2 regions of the Shewanella septentrionalis genome follow, and region 2 is predicted to be linked to the other one. Evidence: riboswitches for the same ligand, from Rfam matches in the RefSeq annotation. Region 2 holds a riboswitch; the other holds the start of a gene.
What was found. A riboswitch is a leader RNA that binds a small molecule or an ion and turns the genes downstream of it on or off. The one in region 2 is predicted to bind cobalamin.
Positions count from the first base shown of each region.

Region 1: it holds a riboswitch for cobalamin, as region 2 does, so the genes downstream of both, NE536_RS05700 (ABC transporter ATP-binding protein) here and NE536_RS17435 (TonB-dependent receptor) in region 2, are expected to answer to the same signal.

Region 1 is NZ_JAMTCC010000007.1:107,572-112,325, forward strand. It holds gene metH (methionine synthase) at 1-1,481, opposite strand, end outside; gene NE536_RS05695 (histidine phosphatase family protein) at 1,836-2,555, shown strand; cobalamin riboswitch at 2,760-2,925, shown strand; gene NE536_RS05700 (ABC transporter ATP-binding protein) at 3,026-3,919, shown strand; gene NE536_RS05705 (FecCD family ABC transporter permease) at 3,888-4,754, shown strand, end outside.
Region 2 is NZ_JAMTCC010000034.1:12,928-17,681, forward strand. It holds gene NE536_RS17430 (hypothetical protein) at 1-579, shown strand, start outside; gene NE536_RS17435 (TonB-dependent receptor) at 644-2,602, opposite strand; cobalamin riboswitch at 2,712-2,944, opposite strand; gene NE536_RS17440 (hypothetical protein) at 3,081-3,749, opposite strand; gene NE536_RS17445 (RCC1 domain-containing protein) at 3,954-4,754, opposite strand, start outside.

The DNA of each region.
Region 1 (4,754 bases), on a different contig from region 2:
ATGATAATGGCCGCCGCGCCGTAGCGTTTCACTAAGGTGGCTTGCTCGATAAACTTGGCTTCGCCTTCTTTAAGGGAAATCGAGTTAACTATGCCCTTGCCTTGAATACATTTGAGGCCAGCTTCGATCACTTCCCATTTAGAGGAGTCGATCATAATCGGCACGCGGCTGATGTCGGGCTCAGAGGCAATTAAGTTTAAAAACTTGTGCATGATCTCGGCGCCATCGAGCATGCCTTCGTCCATGTTGATGTCGATGATTTGCGCGCCGCTTTCAACCTGCTCGCGGGCGACATCGAGCGCTTGCTCAAACTTGCCTTCTTTGATCAATTTTAAAAACTTAGCCGAGCCAGTGACGTTGGTGCGCTCTCCCACGTTAACGAACAGGGATTGGGCATCGATAGTCAGTGGTTCCAAACCTGCCAAGCGGCAAGCGACTGGAATGTCCGGCAAAATACGTGGATCGTGACGGCTCACTGCTTCGCGGATCACGCGGATATGTTCAGGCGTACTACCACAACAACCACCGATAATATTGAGCATGCCTTCGCGCGCCCAATCTTCGATCACATTCGCCATGTCTTCTGGGGTTTCATCGTAACCGCCAAACTCGTTCGGCAGTCCCGCATTCGGATGCGCCGACACATAACACTCACTGATGCGGGATAATTCTTCCACATAGGGGCGTAATTCTTTTGGCCCAAGTGCACAGTTAAGACCGATAGATAAGGGCTTGATATGGCGAAGGGAATTGTAAAAGGCTTCGGTCGTTTGGCCAGTCAGTGTGCGGCCAGAGGCATCGGTAATGGTGCCCGAAATCATGATAGGCAGTCTGTCTTTAGAATGCTGACCGAATAAGTCATCGAATACCGATTCAATCGCAAACAGCGCGGCTTTGGCGTTTAAGGTATCGAATATGGTCTCGACCATAATGATATCCGCGCCGCCCTCAATCAGCGCCTTAGTGGACTCTCGGTAAGCGCTGACTAACTCATCGAAGCTGACGTTACGATAGCCTGGGTCGTTCACATCAGGGCTAATCGAACACGTACGGTTAGTGGGGCCTAACACACCGGCGACGTAGCGCGGAATGCCTGTGGCAGCAAACACTTCATCACAGGCTTCACGGGCGAGGCGGGCGCCGGCTAAGTTAATTTCGGCGGACAGCGACTGCATGTCGTAGTCGGCCATGGCGATAGTCGTAGCATTAAAGGTGTTGGTTTCAATGATGTCGGCACCGGCGTTTAAGTAGTCGGTGTGAATCTGTTTGATGATGTGGGGTTGCGACAACACCAATAAATCGTTGTTGCCTTTGACGTCAGTGTGCCAATCTTTAAAGCGTTCGCCGCGATAGTCCTCTTCTTCCAGTTTGTAGCCTTGGATCATAGTGCCCATGGCACCGTCTAAGATTAGAATGCGCTCAGCAAGCTGTTTACGAATGTCTGCCAATATCTGGCCGGCTTTGGTAGAGGGTATCGTCATAAATAATTACCTTAAATACAGCTAAGTTAAGTCCAAGCATCGACCCTTGTTATGCAAAGTGCATTTTATTCTGGTCTATCGACATTTGTTTTTGGATACTTGTTTTTATAAAATGCTTTTGGACATTTAAACGTATAGACGTCCATAATACGCGACTTATGATTGTCAGGGCAAGGTCAAAATTGACTGACGATAATTGAGTCCCAGCGCCACTTTATCCCCAGTTTAACGGTTTTTTTGCAGGGCTAGTTGTATTGTTAGTCGTTGGACTAGGGCGTAATTGAGTATATAGGGCGACGGGTCTAATGTGGGCTTTCAACAAAATTTGCCATGAGTGATAGACATAGGAATACGATGAAACAAGTTCGATTGTTATTGTTGCGTCACGGCGAGTGCGAAGGCGGCGCCATTTTACGCGGCCGTGTGGATGTGCCTTTAAGCGAAAAGGGCTGGCAGCAAATGTCGGCAGCGGTTGAGTCACAGGCCAGCGTGTGTAGCGCGATTTATAGCTCGACCTCACGCCGCTGCGCCGAATTTGCCCAAGCCTTTGCCGCCGAGCTGCATTCGACGGCGGCGCTGGTATCTGAGTCAAGGCCATTGCAGGCGCAGCTTTTATCGGGTTTACAGGAAATTGATTTTGGCGATTGGGACGGTCGTCGGCTCGATGAACTGTATCAACAAGCGGGCGAACATCTAGCGGCCTATTGGCAAAACCCTTGGCAAACACCGCCGCCCAATGGGGAAACTATGGCTAGTTTCGAGTCGCGGGTGAATGGGACGATTGACCAGATACTCGCCGCCGAGTTTGAACGGTTGATTCTCGACTCAGATAACGCCGAGCAGACTGTGGGCGCTAGCGTGGCTGCGGGCGAACTGGCTGCCAAAGTATGGGTGGTGACCCACGGCGGGGTGATCCGTCACTTAATGGCGCGCGCCCTTGGGGTTGAGCGGGCGGTGGGCTTTTACAGTCAACTCGATTTACCTGTGGCGGCCGTGGTGAGCATTACTGTGCTGCAGGATGAGCACGGCGTTTGTTACTGGCGTTTAGATTGGCCGAGCGGACGCTGCGAGTGATCCGCGTTGCCCTAAGGTAAAGATTTTTCTTGTCTTACCAGCGTGATTGTCGATTGCCAATTAAGGCAAATATAGGATAATGCTTTTTCCTGACGTTACCCGATGCACACGGCCTTGCAAGGCTGGTGGCAGTGTATCGGATGACGTCACAGAAATAGGTGTTGGGAGTTTTGAGTGGTGCGAGTGTGTTCTGTGGCAGTTATGGCCGAGACACGCTGCAAAGGCTTGAAATCAATCTCAACATAATAGGGAATCGGGGAGCTGCTCGTCAGTCAGCCCGAACTGTGCCCGCAACTGTGAGTGACTTTTTATATTGTTTTCAATACAAAAAGTGACGAGTCAGGAGACCTGCCTATTTCTGTTATCGCTGCGTGCAGCCTTAGTTCTCGAGCGGGTGACTCGAGGGAGCCGATGACAATGTGCACAACCTTTTTGAATTCAGGTTTGGACTCGCTAGGAGCACCACGTTGGTGAAACTCTCTGCCATCCAAACGAGCCATGCTTTGAATAACAGCGACACTCGCCCATCAGCGAGCCAGACGGTCGCGCTCGATGTCAGCCAGTTAAGCTGGTGTATCGATGGCAAAACCATTCTTTCCAATATTAACTTTGCACTGCCAACCGGGCAGATGCTGGGTTTGATTGGGCCTAACGGCGCGGGTAAGTCTAGCTTGCTACGCTGTTTGTATCGGTTTGTTCGCCCGACTCAGGGCAAAATTACCCTGTTTGATCAAGATATTGAGCGTTTATCGCCCAAGGCGTTTGCCTGCCGTGTCGCCGTAGTGCAGCAAGACACGCCGCACTATTTTGACCTAACCACAGAGCAATTGGTCAGCATGGGCTTAACGCCGCATAAGGGCATGTTCGATACCAATTCGAGCTGTGACGGCGAGCGCATTGCAAAGGCTCTAGAGAAAGTCGGCCTGAGTCATAAGATGCACCAACAGTACGAGCACTTATCCGGCGGTGAAAAGCAGCGTGCCTTGATCGCCCGCGCCATAGTGCAGCAGCCGCAACTGTTGATCCTTGACGAGCCAACCAACCACCTCGATGTGCGTTATCAAATCCAAATCCTCGAATTAGTGCGTAGCCTTGGCATCAGCGTGATTGCCTCTATTCACGATCTCAATTTAGCCAGCGCCCTGTGCGACAGTTTGTTGTTGATCCATAACGGTGAAGTCAGCGCTATGGGCACGCCAACCGAGGTATTAACCGAGGCGCGAATTGGTGATGTGTTCGGCGTGTGCGCTCAGGTGTCGACCCATCCACAACATAAAAAGCCCTTAATCAGCTACTTCTATGGCTACCATGATTCGACGCACAACATGGCTGATGCTTTGGCTGAGCGAGGCGAGGGCGGATGATTCAGGGAGTAAACAGCATTTCATCTCACATTTGGGGCGTATCGTGACACCTTTGACGAGACAACAACTGATGCTGGTCGCATTAGGCATAATCACTTTGATAACCCCCATTGCCGCCACGAGTTTTGGCGCGGCGAACATCAGTTTTATGGATGTTATCCAAGTGTTTATCAATAAAATGGCCAACCTCACTCAAGCCAATGGCATGACGGAGCGCATCGTGATGGAGCTCAGACTGCCGCGTATTTTGCTGGCCTTTGTGGCGGGTGCGGGTTTGTCTTTGGCGGGCAGTGTGCTGCAAACCGTGACCCGCAATCCTCTGGCCGACCCTTATCTGTTTGGCATTAGCTCAGGCGCGTCCTTTGGCGCTGTGGTGATGTTGACGTTATTCACGGGCTCTGGATTTTTTGAGAATGCGGGTATGGCGGCGAACTCGGGGATTTTTAGTGGTTCGAGCGCCTTGTCGGGTTTGCTCTGGTTTAGCTTGCCCTTCGGCGCTTTTATTGGCGCTAGTTTGTCGGTACTGATAGTGCTGGCCTTGTCTGGCCTTGGGCTCAATAGCCAAGTGGAGCGCATGTTGCTCTCAGGCGTGGCGACCTCCTTTATGTTTGGCGCGTTAACAAGTTTGTTGTTGTATTTCGCCAGTCCGCAGGCGACGGCTTCTGTGCTGTTTTGGAGTTTAGGCAGTTTCGCCAAGGCCAGTTGGTCCTTATTAGTGCTGCCAACACTGGTGATTGGCGCGAGTTTGTTCATTATTTTAGGCATGAAGCGGCAGATCATGGCGTTGCAAGCGGGGGATGAAACGGCGCATACCTTAGGGGTGAATGTGCCTAAG
Region 2 (4,754 bases):
CTATCATACAAAGTTATTGACGCAAGTATGAATATGAATGGTGAGCTACATTACAAAGTTAATATGACGTTTAAGCCGTCATATAACAATAAAATTGAATCATTACTCAATGAAAAACTGAGCCTTAAGTCCACGGTCATAACCCTTACGAGTAACGTTGATGCAGACTGGTATGTCGATGGCACTAAGGTTGGTACTGGTAAGAAAATTCACCCTGAAGTCACTCTAGGTAAACATGGTATTGTCGCAATATACAAAACCATGAAGAAATCAACCATTGAAACAGTAGAAACCAATGCTATTTTTAACTATAAATTTGGCAAGGTAGAAGATAAATCCGCTACTGATAATGAGGACATTAAGAGCATAGCGAATGTGTCTGCTGCAGAGGAGACTAAGTCTAAACAGACTAAGCCTAAATTAACTATGTATGCAAATAAAGAAGATAGTACATCGAAAGAAATTAATAGCAAAAATGAGACGACTGTCGATAACAGCGATAAAAATAGCTATGAATATTATCTTGGTATTAAACCGCTAAATAAAGAAGAACAAGATAAACAATTTAAGAGTAAATAATAGCAAAAAAAAGCAGCCTTTATATTGAGTTAAAGGCTGCTAAATTCGCTCATTTAGTCAGATATTAAAAACGATAACCAAGGGTTAAACGAATATCTCGACCTCGGCCAGAGTAATAACTATCACCCCAAAGGCCACCGTAATAGCCTGCGCTGACATAGTCTTTATCAAATAGGTTATCGATACGCAGGCTGGCAAGCCAAGCATCACGGTTGTAGTTCAAGGCTAAATTACCGAGCACGTAACTGGCCAGCTTATCGCCTTCATTACCGTTATCACCTTCCACAAAGCGATCACCCGTGTAGATAGCTTCGGCAAAGACTTGGAAATGCTCAGCAAAATCCATACTGACATATCCGCGCCCCGTGTGTTTTGCCACCCAAGACAGCTCCTTGCCATCATTATTACCGTCGGTAAATTCGGCATCGATATAGTTATACTCAAGCCCTAGTTGTACTGCTTTAGTCACCTGCCAATCCCAATCGGCACTTGCGCCATAACGACGTGAAGCGTCAGCATTGACATTTGCGCCATCGAAATTACCACCAATAGGTTTAGTGGCGCTTGAGTCATACACAATTTCATCTTCTAAATCGAGACGGTATAAGCTCACTCGTAGGGTTTGGCTAGCAAGAGTCCAATCCCAACCCGCTTCATAGGAGCGACCCGTCTGCGGCTTTAAGCCAAGTACACCAGGCGATGTATAAGCTTGCTCATCCACTTTGGCAAAACGGAAGTTATCATCAGCGCGAACATAAAGTCTGTGCTCAGCAGTTGGACGGTAATTTAAACCCAGTTCAAATGCGTGGGCATTTTCGTCTAAATCCATGCCATTAGGATAGACATTACCATCGACTAACTCGTCGGTCACCCGCGCATAACGACCACCCACAACGTAGCTTAAGATATGGCTTAAAGGCACTGTGGCTTGTAGATAGGCGCTTTGCATTTGCTGTACATTACTACGCGCCATAGTGTCAAAATCAGCCTTACCACGGCTGATGTCTAAACCTGTGACTAGGTTTAGCTCACCTTGACGCGTACTGTAGTTCGCTAACGCTTTAGGACTAAACATCAACAGTGAGCGTGTGTTACGGCTCTGTCCCCAGTTCAATGATGACACTAAGGTATCGCTGTAATCTAAATCCGCCGCCAGCGCCCAGTTTTGATTGAGCTGATGCTGGTAACCCGTGCGCGCCGCCGTAGTCATTTCATGGGAATATTGCTTATCGTTACCAGAGTAACGTGGGTTATCTTTAAATTGCTTTTCAGTCAGCGAGCCCGGATTTTCACGATCGTTGTCGTAGTAGCTAGTTTCAACAAAGAAGGAGTCTGTGGCCGTTTTATATTGAATGCGACCTAAAATCGACCCTGTTTCATTGGCATTATGCTTGCGGTAGTTGTCACCTTGGTTATAGCTACCAGTGAAAAAGTAACGCCAATCCTTGTTGATCGCGCCAGACACATCACCGCGACCTTCATAGGTATCAAAGCTGCCGCCGGATAACTGCACGCTACCACCAGTATTTTCAGGGGATTTAGTGACAATATTGATCACGCCGCCTACCGCTTGGTCGCCATAAAGCACACCCGCACTACCCGATAAAATTTCGATGCGCTCGACTTGGTTAAGCGGTATGGCATTAAGACTAGGAGCAGCGATATCGATATTATTGAGGCGACGACCATCAAGTAAAATCAGCGTGTTATTCACAGCAGTGCTGGCACTAAAGCCACGCATCGCAAAGCTAGTACCGATGTTATTATCTGAAATTTGAATACCACTTTGACCGCGTAAAACTTCAGTCACACTAGTGGCACCGCTCATTTCAATCGCCGCAGCGTCAATCACATTCACATTCGCGGCAATATTTAACGGGGTATTGTCAGAGCGGCCGATCACGACAAGATGCTCGTCGACTTTAGCTGTGCTGGTAGCGTCAGCCGCCATAGCGGGCGCGATAACGGAAAAACTGCAAAGGCTACCGATCAGCAGCGCGATTTTTGTTGGATTTGTTCCCATTTTACCTTTAACTCCTGCAAGGAAAACGAGGCATTAGCGCCACGATACAGTTCATTCAGTAAAAGATACTGACAGTGACTATCGCATTTTGAGATCTGCCCACCGAAATCTCAAAAACACCTTTAGGGCCGGTCTCCGGACTTAGGCTATGTTAATCCGTAAAAATAGAATTAACGCGAGACTGACCTTTAACATTCTGACTATCGGGTTCTGTCTTGAACACACCAATCAAACGCGGTCTTCTCTCACCTTTTACCGTTGCGGGGGCAGTGCCAGAATTTCACTGGCTTCCCGATTATCTCGCGGCTTTCGCACGCAAGCACCTCAGAAGGTTGACTAAAAATTTGATTCATAGGGCACAGCCATCAATAAAACAGCGATACTCCCTTAAGGCTCAGCACATTATAGAGCCTGAGCGCGCGCATTATAGACGTCTATACGGATGAAAGTCCATCAAACTCAAGCGAACGTCTACAGTCTACTTCAAGGAGAATGGGACTAAAGCGGAGATAAAATCTTGGCTATTATCTGCCTGCAGCGGCGGTTTATCGGCAGAAAAAACGGCACCTCGCATCGACTTATGCAGTAGATACAAATCTTTATTACCACTAACAACCGTATAGTAGCCAATTTCCCCTTGAGGAATCGAAGCATAGGCTTTGGGATTCACTTGCGTGGCATTGTGGATATTGGGCATGGCTGTACAGCCTAAAATAGCTTTAAATCCCTCGTGTCCATCAACTTCAGTGTCGCCGAGCTTCTGGTACACCACTTCGCCGTCACAGGTCGATTTATAGGTCTGGGCCATCGCATCTAAAAAACGCTCAGGGCTAATACTCTCGGCCATATCCTTAAAGCCCTGCACGCAAAATAGTGCACTCCACTGGGTTAATGCTTCCTGCTCAGGCACATATTCTGCCATAAACATGCCAGCTTGCTCCTCATGATAAGCCTGCTTCCAGCCCGCAGGCAGATTGAACCCTAATTGCTGACCAAATACCGGCAATACATGGGTATGAGCTGCGCCGCTTTCGCTCCGAGCTATATCTAATGTGGCTTGAACTGGCTCTGAGCCAATTAAGCTGCAGAGTAATAACACACTGGCACCTTGAAACAATCCAATAGGTGAACACAATGCTAATTTCATACTTATCATCCTTGTATCGCACTTATAATTAATACGACATCATGAAATTGAACAGAAAACACCCAGCATTCTAACGAAGAACCTTCGCTGAAAACAGTCAAAAAGTTATATTAACTGCCACTTTAAAAGAAATAATCACTATCACGGCTTGAATAACAGGGAAATATCCCGTTTATCAGCACAATAGCGGCAAAAAGGTTAGTACTATTCACTAAATAACCACATTTTTACTTCAGGTTTAGGCCTTTCCTGACTCAGAATCACCTGTCTTTGCTCTGGCGTTTCACATTGGGCAACAGGGGTAAAATCCAGCGGCTTAATCACCAACGAATCGGCAGGCGGTAGCGGAGATTTGGCGAACATCTCGTTATTCATCGACCAAGAGACCCACTCTCCCTGCTCACTGATCCCGACATACCCCTCACCCGCCCTCGCTAACCAAGTTAATCGTGGAATACGCGCTATGAGCTTCTCAACATTGTCTAGGTTAGCCCTATAACCTACTGGCACGACTTTGCCGTCAGGACGGGTAAATACAAATGATGCCGAACCTGGGGTGATCTTGCTTCCCTCCTGCCAATACCGATTGAGAATATCTTGAGCATAGTGAAAACCATATAGATAGGCGTAGTCACTATCATCGACCAGGATTTGCGGTACGGCATTGTCACGCAGCAACAAAAATCCCGTGCCAACACTGACAATACTGTTCACGCCTTTAATATCCGTTTGTTTAAGCCAATCGATACCACAGTTCGTTTCATTGCCCCAAAAGTGCGCCTCACCCGTTGGACTTAAGATTGCAAAAGCACAGCTATTTGACGTAATACTCGCGACATCCAGTAGCGCACTGCGAATAGGGTAAATATCGCTACTCTGCCCCCAAGTCACGACGCTGCCATCCTTTTTTAGAGCGGCATAAGTTCCTTGGGTATATTCAACACTCACAACATCCATTAACTGTGGCAGCAGCTTTTTCATATTGGTTGACCGTTCAACTTGCCC